Regions from separate parts of the Streptococcus sp. oral taxon 431 genome, predicted to be linked through region 2. Evidence: predicted binding sites of a transcription regulator. Region 2 holds the regulator's gene; each other region holds the start of a gene.

Region 1 (5,276 bases), 920 kb from region 2:
TCTTTGTTCTTGGGTTTGTTCAAAGACTTGCTTTGGAGTTCCGTCTTCGACAACAACACCGTCAGCCATAAAGATGACACGGTCTGCTACCTCACGCGCAAAGCCCATCTCATGCGTCACGATGACCATGGTCATTCCTGACTTAGCAAGTTCTTGCATAACTGCTAGTACTTCCCCTACCATTTCTGGGTCTAGGGCAGAAGTCGGTTCATCAAAGAGTAGGACATCTGGTTCCATGGCAAGACCACGAGCGATAGCGATACGTTGTTGCTGTCCACCAGACAAACTTTGTGGATAAGCATATGCCTTATCTGGTAGACCAACCTTTTCCAAGAGCTCATGCGCTCTCTTCTCAGCAACTTCCTTACTTTCCCCTTTGGTCTTGATAGGAGAAAGCGTGATGTTTTCCTTCACTGTCATATTTGGGAAGAGATTGAACTGTTGGAATACCATTCCCATCTTTTCACGCATGGCAAAGAGGTCATTTTTCTTATCCGTAATATCCACTCCTTCAAAGATGACCTTGCCTTTTGTCGCCTCTTCGAGGAGATTCATAGAGCGAAGGAGGGTTGACTTACCGCTACCAGATGGTCCGATAATTACTACCACTTCACCTTTTTTAATTTCAAGATCAATCCCTTTTAAAACTTCATTCTTTCCAAAGCTTTTATGAAGGTTTTCAATTTTAATTAGCGTTTCAGTCATTATTTCTTATCTCCTTGTCCCATACGATTTTCAAAAGCTTTCAAGGCTAGTGTCAAGATAGAGGTCATAATCAAGTAGTAAAAGGCCGCAAATAAGAGTGGAGTTAAAGGTAGGTAGGTGGTTGTTGACACCGTAGTAGCTCCATTCCACAATTCCATGACACCGATTGCTGATAAGAGTGAACTATCCTTGATAATGGTAATAAACTCATTCCCCAAGGCTGGCAAGATATTCTTGATAGCCTGTGGCAAGATGACATAGCGCATAGCATTTTTAGGACGAATCCCTAGAGAGTAAGCCGCCTCTAATTGCCCTTTAGGTACTGCATTGATACCAGCACGAACTATTTCTGACACATAGGCACCACTATTCATAGAGATAATGATAATCCCTGGAATCAAACGTGAAAAATCAACTCCCAAAACACCAATCTGAATTGTCGGAGCATTGATGTGCATAAGAGCAAAAGCAATCATGATCTGTACCATCATAGGTGTTCCACGGAAAATCCAAATATAAACATTGGCAAGCCAAGCTAAGGGCTTCATTTTAGAACGTTGAGCAAAAGCCAAGACTATCCCTAAAATTGTCCCCAAAAAGACAACAAAAACCGAAATCAAGACCGTTACGAGAGCACCATAATTAAAATATGGCAGATATTTAGGTAAAAAAGAAAAATTCATAAATCCACTACTTTCTAATTCTAACTTAAAACTTGTATGAGTATAACATGTTTTGAATAAAAATGCAATCTTTTTCCTTTTATTTTCAATAAAATTTCAAAGAAAACAGAAATAGCGAGAAATCTTAGTTTTTTCTAGTCAAGTGGATACTCTTTATGGTAAAATAGTAACGATAAGAAATGGAGGAGAATCAAAATGGAATCACATTTGGTTAGAATCATCAACCGCCTAGAAGCAATGACAAAAGATGGTGGTAACTTAAAACGTAACTTTGAGCGCGAGGGAGTTGTTGTAGCTGAAGTTGCTTTTAACCATGATGAAGAAAATGGCCCAATCTTTACACTTCGTGATGTTGAAGCTCGTGAAACATATACTTTTGACAGCATCGACTTGATTGCGATGGAAATTTACGAACTTCTATACTAATAATAGATATACAGAGGTTGGGACAAAAGATCCCGGCCTCACTTTTTATTAGCAATCAAACTTTGACGCGGTAGCTGATTAGACTTTTCGTTCGTCTTTTAGACTCCCAAAACTCCTAATCATCTTCGCGGGGCTGGGACTACGAAATCGAGACTTTGTCTATCGATTTCTGTCCCACCGCCTTTCACAAACGAGAATCCTTTTTGTATGACAAATAGGATTTTTTTCTTACTATCAAGATTTTATCATGATTAGCGCTCTACTATTTATAGTGCTAGTATCCAATCTTTTTACTTGAATTGCCCAATAATCATGATATAATTAAATTATATACTTGTTTGACTATTTTTGACCTTTTAGATTTAGTCAAGACTAAGAAAGAAATGAGGTGGCGGTATGCTCTGTCAAAACTGTAAAATCAATGACTCAACGATTCATCTTTATACCAATCTCAATGGGCAACAAAAGCAAATCGATCTTTGCCAAAATTGCTACAAAATTATCAAAACAGATCCTAACAATAGCTTGTTCAAGGGCATTACAGATTTAAACAACCGTGATTTTGATCCCTTTGGAGACTTCTTTAACGATCTCAACAACTTTAGACCTTCTTCTAATAACAACAATATCCCCCCAACTCAGTCAGGGGGTGGATACGGTGGAAATGGTGGCTATGGTGCCCAAAATCGTGGTCCTGCTCAAACACCACCACCAATCCAGGAAAAAGGACTCTTGGATGAATATGGTATCAATATCACTGAGATTGCCCGTCGTGGAAATATTGACCCTGTAATTGGCCGTGACGAAGAGATTATCCGTGTCATTGAAATCCTCAACCGCAGAACAAAAAACAACCCTGTCCTCATCGGTGAGCCCGGTGTTGGTAAGACAGCTGTTGTCGAAGGTTTAGCTCAGAAAATTGTTGACGGTAATGTTCCCCATAAGCTTCAAGGTAAAGAAGTCATCCGCTTAGATGTCGTTAGCCTTGTTCAAGGAACAGGTATCCGAGGTCAGTTTGAAGAGCGCATGCAAAAACTCATGGAAGAAATTCGTGAGCGCGAGGATGTTATTCTCTTCATTGACGAAATTCATGAAATTGTCGGTGCTGGTTCAGCAGGAGAAGGGAATATGGATGCAGGCAATATCCTAAAACCAGCTCTTGCTCGTGGCGAACTACAACTAGTTGGTGCTACTACCCTCAATGAATACCGCATCATCGAAAAAGATGCTGCCCTTGAACGTCGTATGCAACCTGTTAAAGTTGACGAACCAACTGTTGAAGAAACCATTATTATTCTTAAGGGTATTCAAAAGAAATACGAAGATTATCACCACGTTCATTATACTGATGGGGCTATCGAAGCGGCCGCTACTCTTTCTAATCGCTACATCCAAGACCGTTTCTTGCCAGACAAGGCTATTGACCTTCTAGATGAAGCTGGTTCAAAGATGAACTTAACCTTGAATTTTGTAGATCCTAAGGTCATCGACCAACGCTTAATCGAAGCGGAAAATCTCAAGGCTCAAGCAACTCGAGACGAAGATTTTGAAAAAGCAGCCTACTTCCGTGACCAGATTGCCAAATATAAGGAAATGCAAAAGACCAAGGTAACGGATCAGGATACCCCAATCATCAGTGAAAAAACAATCGAACACATCATCGAGCAAAAGACTAATATCCCAGTTGGTGATTTGAAAGAAAAAGAACAGTCTCAACTTATCAACCTAGCAGATGACCTCAAGGCTCATGTTATTGGTCAAGATGATGCAGTTGATAAGATCGCTAAGGCTATCCGTCGTAACCGTGTCGGACTCGGTACTCCAAACCGTCCAATCGGTAGCTTCCTCTTTGTTGGTCCTACCGGTGTCGGTAAAACAGAACTTTCTAAACAACTGGCCATCGAACTCTTTGGTTCTGCTGATAGCATGATTCGCTTTGATATGAGTGAATACATGGAAAAACACAGCGTTGCTAAACTCGTTGGTGCCCCTCCGGGATACGTAGGCTATGATGAAGCTGGACAATTGACTGAAAAAGTTCGTCGTAACCCCTACTCACTGATCCTCCTAGACGAAGTTGAAAAAGCCCATCCAGATGTTATGCATATGTTCCTCCAAGTCTTGGACGATGGTCGTTTAACGGATGGTCAAGGTCGCACTGTTAGCTTCAAGGACGCTATCATTATTATGACCTCAAATGCAGGTACAGGTAAGGCAGAAGCTAGTGTTGGTTTTGGAGCTGCTAGAGAAGGCCGTACCAACTCTGTCCTTGGGGAATTAGGCAACTTCTTTAGTCCAGAATTTATGAACCGTTTTGATGGCATTATCGAATTCAAGGCTCTCAGCAAGGAAAATCTCCTTCAAATCGTTGACCTCATGTTAGATGATGTCAATAAACGACTCTCAAGTAATAACATCCATTTAGATGTGACAGATAAGGTTAAGGAAAAACTTGTAGACCTTGGTTATGATCCAAAAATGGGAGCTCGCCCACTCCGTCGTACAATCCAAGATTATATCGAAGATGCAATTACGGACTACTACCTTGAAAATCCAAGCGAGAAAAACCTCAAAGCCGTCATGACTAGCAATGGTAAAATCATGATTAAATCAAAAAATAAATTGGAAACAGTTGACTCAAATGACTAATTCCACATACTAAAAGAATGTTCTTACTTGACAGTAAGAGCATTCTTTACTATTATAGTAAGAAAGCGCACACATAAAGGAGAAATTTATGACAAATCCAACCTTTGGAGAAAAAAAAGAGGGTGTAACCTACAAAACTAGATATGGTGTTTATGCAGTCATCCCTGACTCAGCACATGAAAAGATTATCCTCGTTCAAGCTCCAAATGGTGCATGGTTCTTGCCTGGTGGCGAGATTGAAGCAGGCGAAGATCATTTTGAAGCTTTAAAACGAGAACTGATTGAAGAATTAGGTTTTACAGCTGAGATTGGTACTTATTATGGACAAGCAGATGAGTATTTCTATTCCAGCCACCGCGATACCTACTACTACAATCCAGCCTATCTCTACGAAGCTACTTCTTATCAAGAAATCCAAAAACCTTTGGAGGACTTCAATCACCTAGCTTGGTTCCCAATTGATGAAGCTATTACAAATTTAAAACGTGGCAGTCATAAATGGGCAATTGAAGCTTGGAAAAAACAACATCCAAGTTTAAATTAACTTTTCCAATTTTTCCAAAAAGTGCTATAATAGACATAGAAACACAGGAGGAAAGCCTATGAAGCTCATCAACACTACTAATTCTCACTCAAACCTTGTTAAAAGCCAACTGGAGAGTACCGACGCTACACTCGTAGAAGTCTACTCTGCAGGCAACACTGATGTTATCTTTACTCAGGCACCGCTTCATTATGAAATCCTCATTTCCAATAAACATCGTGCTATCCGCGAACAAGAAATGGAAAAAATCCAAGAATTTTTCTTGAATC
Region 2 (5,276 bases):
AGTTTCGTCAAGTTTACAAACAGAGGTCAACTCATCATCTCGAAATGCTTCACGAATATAGCGAAACCTCTTTTGTAGTGCAAGTCCAACCTGTTCACCACGATCTCCCTTATAACCTGAAACTACCACCCATACAGCATCACATTGACGTTTTGCTCTTTGGATTAAATCAATATGTCCCTGATGCAAGGGAGCAAAGGTTCCAAAAACCACTGCTATCTGTTTTTTCATGTCTTTTTAACCTTTTTATAACTTTTTATATTTTATATCATACTCTATCTTGTTCTGTTTGTCAAGACTTTTTTATTATTTTTTATAAAAACATTTCTTAATTATAAGATTTTTTCTTGATATACAAAACTTGATCAGTAGAAATTCGTTTTTGAACTCCTTAAACTAAATGTACAATTCAAATGCTTATTTGAGTAACAACTTTCCAAAAAAAGAGGCTGAAACAATCTGTTCCAACCTCACATTTTTAAACAATCTCAAATTTTAATTGACCAGCTTTGACACCAATCTTCAGAGTCTTGCCAGCTTCCAATTCACCTTTAAGGAGAAGCTCTGCAAGTTTGTCTTCCACTTCCGTTTGTAGGGTTCTACGAAGTGGACGAGCCCCCATCTCTGGATCATAGCCTTGCTGAGCTAGAAGTTTAAGGGCAGATGCTTGGAGTTTCAAGTCAATTCCTTTTTCTGCAAGACTAGCAATCAATGGTTTGACCATAATCTTAACTACTTCTTGCATATCTTGACTTGACAAGCTATGGAAGACTACCTTCTCATCAATACGATTGATAAACTCTGGACGATAAGCCTTTTTCAACTCCTCAAACATACGTTTTTCCATATTTTCTTGGTCAAAGCGAATGTCCTTAGCTCCAAAACCAACTGTCTTGTCATCACGAAGCGCTGTCGCACCAAGGTTTGAAGTCATGATGATAATGGTATTGGAGAAGTCAACCTTACGACCTTTACTATCTGTCAAGACACCATCATCCAAGACTTGCAAGAGCACGTTAAAGATGTCTGGGTGAGCCTTTTCTACCTCGTCAAAGAGCAAGACTGAGTATGGTTTGTTGCGAACCTTCTCAGTCAACTCCCCGCCTTCTTCATAACCTACATAACCTGGAGGAGCTCCATTGAGACGACTGGCTGCAAATTTCTCCATATATTCACTCATGTCAAAGCGGATAAGAGCAGACTCATCATCAAAGAGAACTTCCGCCAAGGCCTTGGCCAATTCTGTCTTACCAACACCTGTTGATCCTAGGAACATAAAGGAGCCAATTGGACGTTTGTTATTGCGAATACCCGATTGATTTCGGCGAATGGCACGACTGATACTAGATACAGCTTGTTCCTGTCCGATAACACGTTTATGCAGTTCAGCTTCAAGATTGAGATACTTCTTGGCATCTGTTTGGGTCAATTTTTGAACTGGAATACCTGACAAGCGACTCAAGGTGGTCAAAATATCTGATTCTGTCACCAAATCTTTATAAACAGGTACTTCCTGTTCTTTTGCAATGAGTTGAGCAGCTTGCTTCCATTTACCATCCATCAAGGCCTTATCAGCTGGTGTTAAACCTGACTCATCTTGTTTAGCGTGTTTCGATTTATTTTGCACTGTTGCTGCCGTTTCATCCAAAAGATCGATTGCTGAGTCTGGCAAATGACGACTCGTCAAATAACGATGTGCCATTTTGACAGCTGTTTCGACTGCATCGTCTGTAATTTGGACATGGTGGTGCTTCTCATAAGTTGCTTTCAAGCCCTGCAAAATAGCCATACTATCTGCTAAACTTGGCTCCTCAATCATCACTTTAGCAAAACGACGAGAAAGGGCTGCGTCTTTTTCGATGTGCTTTTGATACTCTTCCTGAGTGGTCGCACCGACAGTTCTCAGAGTTCCACGTGCCAAGGCAGGTTTTAGGATATTGGCCGCATCCAAGGTCGAATCAATCCCACTTCCTGAACCCATAATGGTATGCAGCTCATCGATAAAGAGGATGACCTTTCCATCTTCCTCAATATCTTTGATGATATTGTTCATACGTTCTTCAAAATCACCACGGAAACGAGTTCCCGCAACCACATTCATCAAATCAAGCTCTAGAACTCGCATCTTTGCCATTTCATTTGGCACATCTCCATTGGCAATACGTTGTGCAAGACCAAGTGCCAAAGCTGTTTTACCCACACCCGCATCTCCAACTAGGACCGGATTATTTTTGGTCTTACGACTCAGAATTTGAATCATACGAGAGATTTCTTGGTCACGCCCGATGACTGGTTCCAATTTACCTGAGCGAGCTTGCTCCGTAAGGTCATGCGTATAATCTTCCAAACCTCCACTTGGGGTCTGTGGCATGCCCATCATATTAGCCATAGAATTTTGCTTGTCCGCTACCGTACGATGGCGTTGACGAAGGGCCTTCAAATCATCTCTAGTCCAACCAGCACGCGCTTCAAGACTACGACGAAGTCCAGCAATCTTGACCTGATCCTTCTGATCTTCGTAAGAAAATCCCGCTTTTTCTAGAATGCGAGTAGCTAAGGCATTGCCATCATGTAAGATAGCATAAAGCACGTGCTCTGTTCCTAAAACCTTGGCATGAACGACAGAAGCAACGTGCTCTGCTTCCAACAACAATACCTTCAAACGGTGTGAAAAAGGCAACTCCTGATAATTTTCCTTATCGCTATACTTTGTTTCAGTCAGCTCTACAGCAACTTCCTCCAGACGATCAATCTCATATGGAAATTCGTTTAAAGTTGCCCCAGCTACACTGTAACTATGATTGGCCATAGCAATCAATAGGTGCCAAGACTCTAGGTATTCTGCTCCAAAATGACTTGCGACCAGAAAGGCACTGTCTATACATTCTGTCAATGCTTTTGAATATTTCATTTAGTTCTATTTTCCTTTTCTATCTACCTCTTGTAATAACTGTCGGAGCATATTGGCACGGATAAGATTGGCATCCTCACCTAGAACTCGGTCTGTCGCCATTGCTAGTAATAGATTCATCTCCTGACGAGTCACTAAATCCTGTTCAAACAAGAGTCTTAAAACATCTTCAAAGATAACTAGGCTGACTTCTTCGCCCACCGAATACAGTAAATCGCGGAGCATTTCATGGTGGTTTGAGAATTCAATCCGTCCTATTCGAATGTAGCCACCACCACCACGCTTACTTTCAACCAAGTATCCCCTGCTTTCTGTAAAACGAGTCTTAATCACATAGTTAATCTGACTAGGAACAACCTGGAAAGTATCTGCCAACTGACTCCGTTGCAACTCCACAATACCAGATTGATCTAAAATTGCCTTGATGTAGGCCTCAATATGATCTGATGTATTTTTAAGTCTCATAACAAACCCACCTCTCTTTAAACCTTGACTATCTTTGACTATACTATCATTTAACACTCTATAAGTCAAATTTTTAGGGCTCAGCCCTTGAAAATACTGACTTTCTTTAAAAACATTTAGGCATTAAATCGCCTTAGTTTTTCTTGAAAGTCCCTAAAAAAGTCCACAAAAAAGAGCCCTAAAAAGGGCGTATATATTGACGAGTTCAGCAGGCAAGAAACTAGCACGGTCAAACGTGCTTTTTTTATTACCTGATACCATTATACCATACTATCAGCAACCTATATATTTGAAAATCTAAAAACCCTTAGATTCATTTCTAAGGGCTTCTAGTTTATCCATAGTGTTTTAGTTGTCCAGTATGAAACAGAACAAAATAGGGGGCAAACATGAAGCCTTTGCCTACAATTGTCTACTTATACGCTTCTAACTCTCCGTTCTGGTGGATTTTCGCAAAGTTTAAGACAGCTATCTGTTTGTATCTGTGATAATTAGTGGATTTTGTCCCAGCAATTTCTAAACATTCACTTACTGTTTTCTTCCTCATGTAACAATAATGAATGATAAAACACTTTCTAGCACGTTCGTTCTCTATCTTATTGATATCATGGGCAAATGTTTCTAGACTTTCTCTAATTGCTTTTTCATGCTTACTAGTCAAATTCCACTGATCAGGTAAGACAAGTTTCCAAGCCTCTTCATCTATTGTAACTTGGTTTTCACTCCCTGCCATCCTCTGGAATCTTAGAAAGTTAGTCATCCGCTTTCTGACGTTCATCATCGTTTTAAACTTATCCAGCTCCATTTTCAACGACAACCTTTCTACTCCTATAACTCATGCCTATCTTAATCTTCTTCTAGGATTCCCAAACTTTGCAATCCTTTCATCTCGTTTTCTTTTACGTTCCTCAGCGGACTCTATACCTATCTGTTTCCGACGTTCCACTTCTTCTTGATTGATATTACTCCATTTTCTGGTATGTACATTCTGCCGTCTACCATCTTGCGGATAATATTCAACGGTACACCTACAATTACTATGACGTCTATAAATATCATGAGGAACGGAAGGATATTTATAACTGCCTTCCAATTCTTGACACCACTTACAACACTTTCCAGCTGTTCGCCTAGTAATTTTAGGGCTAAGTCCTGCTTTATACTGAAATACCACATTTTTTTGAATCGTATCATCTACAATACTTTGCGTAAAATTAACAATTGTTTCACCCACCAACCATTTTACAGCTTCAAAATCATCTTCACTAGCTAAACGATTTACTAAGCCGTCAATCCTAGCTTGGTTCAACTCAGGAACTTGAGAAGGAATGCGAAGGTTAGCCCTAAAGTTTAAATCTTCTTGAACTTTTTCAGTATATTCGCTTACAAGGTCATAGTTTCGATCTAAAACATCTTCTAGCAATCGTTTAGCAATATTATAGTACATCTTACCATCTGGTAGGCTTTCATTACTTAAGTAAGCTCCTAAAACTTTTGAGAGTATTTCACCAACTTCTATTGCATATTGATTGGCATCCAGATAATTAGCTTTATTATCTTCTAGCTTATCTAGTAACTCTTCCAGAATCTCACTATCAAGTCTAGCTTTGTCAAATTCTGCCTTGATTTTCTGGAGTAGACTTGGGAATATATCTCCCATTACTTTTCACCTCCTTCCAGTAAACTGCCTTTTTCATTTTGGCGCTCTTTCTGCCGCCTATAGTATCGTTTCTTTTGGGTCAATATCTTGTCTTTTTTCTTTTGGTAACGCTCTGCGTCTTTCTTTTTATTACATACCTTACAAACTTTTGAGAAACCTTTCTTGTCTGAATGCTTTCTATAAAAGTTTTCACTAGATAATTCTTTGATATCATGACACTTGGAGCATTTTCTAGTTAAA
Region 3 (5,276 bases), 430 kb from region 2:
TTTGTAACATAGTTAGAAATGATTTTCCCTTGGAAGCTATCTTGGAATGTTCCGATGAAAAGGAAATCTTGACCTTTTGTCAAACCATCTTGAGTAGCACTTGGAGAAATCAATGGAACTCCAGCTTGTGTAGCATTTGCTACTGCTGCTGCAGTTGCACCTGAAGTTGCAGGTCCTACGATAGCTGCTACTTTAGATTGAGTAACAAGGTTTGTTGAAACTGAAGCAGCTTCAGCAGTTTCAGATTTGTTATCTTTGTCTACTACTTCGATTTGTTTTCCATCGATACCACCTGCTGCGTTAATTTCATCAACTGCAAGTTGGGCACCTTTTTGTTCAGATGTACCGTAAGATGCTACAGCACCAGTTTCTTCAAAGTTGAAACCAATTTTAACGACTTTCTCATCCACTGGGTTACCAGTTGAGTTTGAAGCTCCTGACTTCACTTCTCCACAAGCTGCTAAAACAGCCACACTTGCAAGAGCTACAAGTGACAAGGCAAATTTTTTCTTCATGTTTATCTCCTTTTAATTTCTTAATTTAAATTACATGTTAAGAATATACCGAATTATCAGAAAATTGTCAACACATTTATCTGAATTTTTACATGATAACGTTTTCGTTATTTCTGTAGAGACTACCAACAAAGGGAGTTTCCAATTCTTGGATATGACATCGTCTCACTTTTTTGACAAATTTCTCTTTTCCTAAACGGCTAACCAGTTCTTCCACTTCTTCTGTTGGGACATAAAGTTGCAGATAACGGTGTTTTTTTGAGTGGTAACAAATATCACCATAATTATCGATTTTTTTTGCATCACGATTATAGTATAGGTAGATAATCAGACCAGACCGATTCTCTTTTTGAAACATATTACAACTTCCTTCTAACAATCTTCTTACTATTATATCAAAAAAAGCAAGCTCAGTCGAGCTTGCTTTAGTAGTTTAATTCAAAGAATTATTAGCCATAATTTCGTCAATAAAACCGTAGTCAAGAGTTTCTTGAGCGCTCATCCAGTAATCACGTTCAGCATCTGCATGGATTTGCTCAACTGATTTACCAGAATTATCTGCAAGAATTTGCTCCAAAGTCTTACGAGTTTTAAGCAAGTGTTCAGCAGCAATCGCCATATCTGTTTGCTGTGTACCACCGCCTGTACCACCCATCGGTTGGTGAATCATGTATTCGGCATTTGGAAGCATGAAACGTTTGCCCTTTGCTCCACTTGAAGCGATGATTGTTCCCATTGAAGCAGCCATCCCCATAACAATGGTTTGGACATCTGCCTTGATAAAGTTCATAGTATCAACGATTGCTAAACCAGCTGATACAGAACCACCTGGAGTATTCACATAAAGGTAGATATCTTTTGTACTATCTTGGGCATCCAAGAAAAGCAATTGGGCGATAACTGAGTTTGCCATATTGTCTTCGACTGGTCCAGTCAACATAATGATACGATCTTTTAAAAGACGTGAGTAAATGTCGTATGAACGTTCTCCACGACTTGTTTGTTCAATAACTACAGGAATCATTCATTTCTCCTTCTGATTTCTAAATTTCCTAGTCAAGCGACTTGATACAGGACTATTATATCTTTTTGGTCAAAAAAGGTCAAATTTTTGCTCTATCCTAAAAACAGACACAAAAATTCAACCTCCTTTCTAGACTAAAACTAATGAACAGTTTTAGGGTAAGCTTAGAATTTTACTTAGTTCCGAACAAACGGTCTCCAGCGTCACCAAGACCTGGAACGATATAGCCATGTTCGTTCAAGCGTTCATCCAAAGCTGCTGTAAAGATTTCTACATCTGGGTGAGCTTCTTGAAGAGCTTTTACACCTTCTGGAGCAGATACAAGGCAGACAAATTTGATGTTTGATGCTCCACGTTTTTTGAGGGAATCAACAGCCAAGATTGCAGAACCACCTGTTGCAAGCATAGGGTCAACCACAAAAATTTGACGTTGGTCGATATCTTCAGGTAATTTAACCAAGTATTCTACTGGTTGAAGAGTTTCTTCGTCACGGTACATACCAATATGTCCAACTTTGGCTGCTGGAACCAAGCTCAACAGCCCATCGACCATCCCGATACCCGCACGCAAGATTGGAACAATTGCCAATTTTTTACCAGCCAATTGTTTTTGGACTGTTTTTGTGATAGGTGTTTCGATTTCAACGTCTTCAAGCGGAAGATCACGAAGCACTTCATATCCCATCAACATAGCAATTTCATCTACTAACTCACGAAAAGCTTTTGTAGAAGTGTCTGTGCGACGCAAGATTGACAATTTGTGTTGAATGAGTGGATGATTAATGACTTCAAGTTTTCCCATTTTCTGAATTCCTTCTTTCAATTTATTCTTCTTATTATATCAAAAAATGGTTTAAAAATCCTTCTAAACCATCTATTTTTTTATAATTTCTAAATCAAATCTGCTTCTTGAAGAGCTGCTTGTACTGTCTCTAGCGATAAATGGGTCAACTCGGTACCTTTTTCACGATAGAGATACTGGGCGTAGTCATCCATACGGTATTGATTGATATACACGACACGCTCACAACCTACCTGAAGCAATTGCTTGGTGCAGTTGAGGCATGGAAAATGTGTAACGTAGGCTGTAAATCCTTTTGGAACGCCACGTTCGGCTCCTTGTAGTATAGCATTTACCTCTGCATGAAGAGTGCGCACACAGTGGCCCTCAATCACCAGACAGTCGTGGTCAATACAGTGCTCCGTTCCTGATACAGAACCATTGTATCCTGTTGAAATCACCTTATTATCCTTGACTAAAACAGCTCCTACCTTAGCGCGTTTACAGGTTGAACGATTGGCAATTAATAGAGCTTGAGCAGCAAAATACTCATCCCAAGCCAGTCTTTTTTCTGTCATATCTTCTCTCCTCTTGGTTTATTTTTTGAAAAATGGTAGGCGTAAATCTGCAATTTTTTCAGCAGGAACCTTCATTCCATCCTTAATCCATTTAAGCAAAACTGATACGATGGCAGAACTCCAAAAAGAATGCAAGTAAGAGCTGACTCCTTTTGATTTTCCATAGTATTTTTCTAAAAATTCTTGCATGGCTTGCACAAAGATTTTTTCCAAGTGGTAGTCCAAGGCAAGCTGAATAACCTTCGCCTCTTTCTTGGCTTCTCTAAAGAGGCGAACCCAAACCAGATAGAGGTCCGTTTTAACATCGTAATGACTCAATTGCTCCATAATGTTATGGACGCTTCGTTTAAAGACACTTTCTAAAATCTCTTCTTTGGAGTCATAGTTTCGATAAAAGGCCGCACGGGAAACACCAGCTCGTTTTACCAATTCGGAAATGCTAATCTTTGTTAATTCCTTTTTCTCCAAAAGTTGTAAGAGAGCTGTTTCGATAGCTTCTCTGGTCAGTAAATTGGATTCTTGATTGGATTTTCTGAGATTTTCAAGCGAATTTTCAGAAATTCTTCGTTCGGCCATAACACTTCCTTTCTACTTGTGACAACAGAGTGACGAGACTTTTGTTTTAAGATTTTTCATGATATAATTGTAAAAAAAGACAGAACCTTTGTCAATGTATAAGTGACAAAGATGGAGAATTTCTATGACTTGGAAGATTGTGGCAGATTCTGGTTGTGATTATCATCAACTGGCAAATCCAGCAATTGATACTGAATTCATCAGTGTTCCTTTAACCATTCAAGTGGCTGATCAAGTCTTTATTGATGATGCTAGTCTTGATATTGACAAAATGATGGAAACCATGTATGCAACTTCTGAAGCTTCAAAATCAGCTTGTCCTAGTCCTGATGATTACTTGCGAGCATTTGAAGGGGCAAAACATATTTTTGTAGTGACCATTACCGGAACTCTTTCTGGTAGTCAAAACAGCGCTCAATTAGCTAAGAATCTCTATCTCGAAGAACATCCTGATACTCAGATTCATGTTATTGACAGCTTGTCTGCTGGTGGGGAAGTTGATCTAATCGTTGAGAAAATCAATGATTTGATTGACCAAGGACTTTCTTTTGAAGAAGTGGTTAATGCTATTACTGCTTACCAAGAAAAAACTAAGTTATTGTTCGTTCTCGCTAAGGTTGATAATCTGGTTAAGAATGGTCGCTTGAGTAAACTGATCGGTACAGTTGTTGGGCTCCTCAATATTCGTATGGTTGGAGAAGCAAGTGAAACTGGAACCTTGGAACTCCTCCAAAAGGCTCGTGGTGCTAAAAAATCTCTTCAAGCTGCCTATGAAGAGTTAATCAAGGCTGGCTACGCTGGTGGGCGTATCGTCATGGCTCACCGCAGTAATGATAAATTCTGCCAACAGCTCTCAGAACTCTTGCGTGAAAAATTCCCACAAGCTGATATTAAGGTTCTCCCAACTTCTGGCCTCTGCAGTTTTTATGCAGAAGAGGGTGGACTCCTCATGGGATATGAAATTGACTAATTTATATAAGACAGAGGTCGGGATTCAATGTCCCGACCTCAATTTTTATCAGCAGTTATCTTTTCTACTGTAGCTGAGTAGACTTTTGTACTGACAATTTCATCTTGTCAATACATAAGCTTGAAGAAGCCACGGGTTTGATAAAGATTCACGGGACTAGGTACTATCATGCAAAACTTGATCTACCGATTTCTGTCCCTCCGTCTTTTTTATGGTACAATACTCTTATGAAACATTTTGATACTATTGTAATTGGGGGAGGCCCGGCTGGTATGATGGCTACGATTTCAAGTAGCTTTTATGGGCAGAAAACACTACTCATCGAAAAAAATCGAAAACTTGGAAAAAAATTATCTGGAACTGGCGGGGGTCGCTGCAACGTGACCAACAATGGAACTCTAGATGACCTATTAGCTGGCATCCCTGGAAATGGCCGCTTTCTATACAGTGTCTTTTCCCAGTTTGATAACCATGATATCATCAACTTTTTTACTGAAAATGGCGTAAAACTCAAGGTCGAAGACCATGGCCGCGTCTTTCCAGCCAGTGACAAATCTCGGACCATTATCGAAGCACTGGAAAAGAAAATCATGGAGCTAGGTGGGCAGGTTGCCACTCAAACAGAGATTGTTTCGGTTAAAAAGATTGACGACCAGTTTGTCCTTAAGTCTACAGATCAAACCTTCACTTGTGATAAACTCATTGTCACAACAGGTGGAAAATCCTATCCTTCTACTGGCTCTACTGGTTTTGGTCATGAGATTGCTCGCCATTTCAAACACACCATTACCGAGCTTGAGGCTGCTGAAAGTCCATTGTTGACTGATTTCCC

What was found. The regulator CtsR, encoded in region 2, represses protease genes until heat stress. The targets are predictions, from matches to a motif close to TTGGTCAAAAAAGGTCAAANA.
Region 1: AXE83_RS03810 (ATP-dependent Clp protease ATP-binding subunit) is a predicted target of CtsR. The motif match lies at 2,150-2,170, and genes of this name have one in related genera.
Region 3: clpP (ATP-dependent Clp protease proteolytic subunit ClpP) is a predicted target of CtsR. The motif match lies at 1,605-1,625, and genes of this name have one in related genera.

The regions. Positions count from the first base shown of each region.
Region 1 covers NZ_CP014264.1:798,096-803,371, reverse strand. The annotation lists gene AXE83_RS03825 (amino acid ABC transporter ATP-binding protein) at 1-705, opposite strand, end outside; gene AXE83_RS03820 (amino acid ABC transporter permease) at 705-1,388, opposite strand; gene AXE83_RS03815 (DUF1797 family protein) at 1,584-1,814, shown strand; gene AXE83_RS03810 (ATP-dependent Clp protease ATP-binding subunit) at 2,211-4,463, shown strand; gene AXE83_RS03805 (NUDIX hydrolase) at 4,552-5,007, shown strand; gene AXE83_RS03800 (DUF1827 family protein) at 5,066-5,276, shown strand, end outside.
Region 2 covers NZ_CP014264.1:2,059,495-2,064,770, forward strand. The annotation lists gene AXE83_RS09630 (AAA family ATPase) at 1-231, opposite strand, end outside; gene AXE83_RS09635 (ATP-dependent Clp protease ATP-binding subunit) at 479-2,911, opposite strand; gene AXE83_RS09640 (CtsR family transcriptional regulator) at 2,918-3,376, opposite strand; gene AXE83_RS09645 (hypothetical protein) at 3,789-4,181, opposite strand; gene AXE83_RS09650 (hypothetical protein) at 4,218-5,036, opposite strand; gene AXE83_RS09655 (hypothetical protein) at 5,036-5,276, opposite strand, start outside.
Region 3 covers NZ_CP014264.1:1,632,382-1,637,657, forward strand. The annotation lists gene AXE83_RS07705 (ABC transporter substrate-binding protein) at 1-515, opposite strand, end outside; gene AXE83_RS07710 (YlbG family protein) at 604-873, opposite strand; gene clpP (ATP-dependent Clp protease proteolytic subunit ClpP) at 949-1,539, opposite strand; gene upp (uracil phosphoribosyltransferase) at 1,712-2,341, opposite strand; gene AXE83_RS07725 (deoxycytidylate deaminase) at 2,431-2,898, opposite strand; gene AXE83_RS07730 (TetR/AcrR family transcriptional regulator) at 2,917-3,474, opposite strand; gene AXE83_RS07735 (DegV family protein) at 3,599-4,444, shown strand; gene AXE83_RS07740 (NAD(P)/FAD-dependent oxidoreductase) at 4,672-5,276, shown strand, end outside.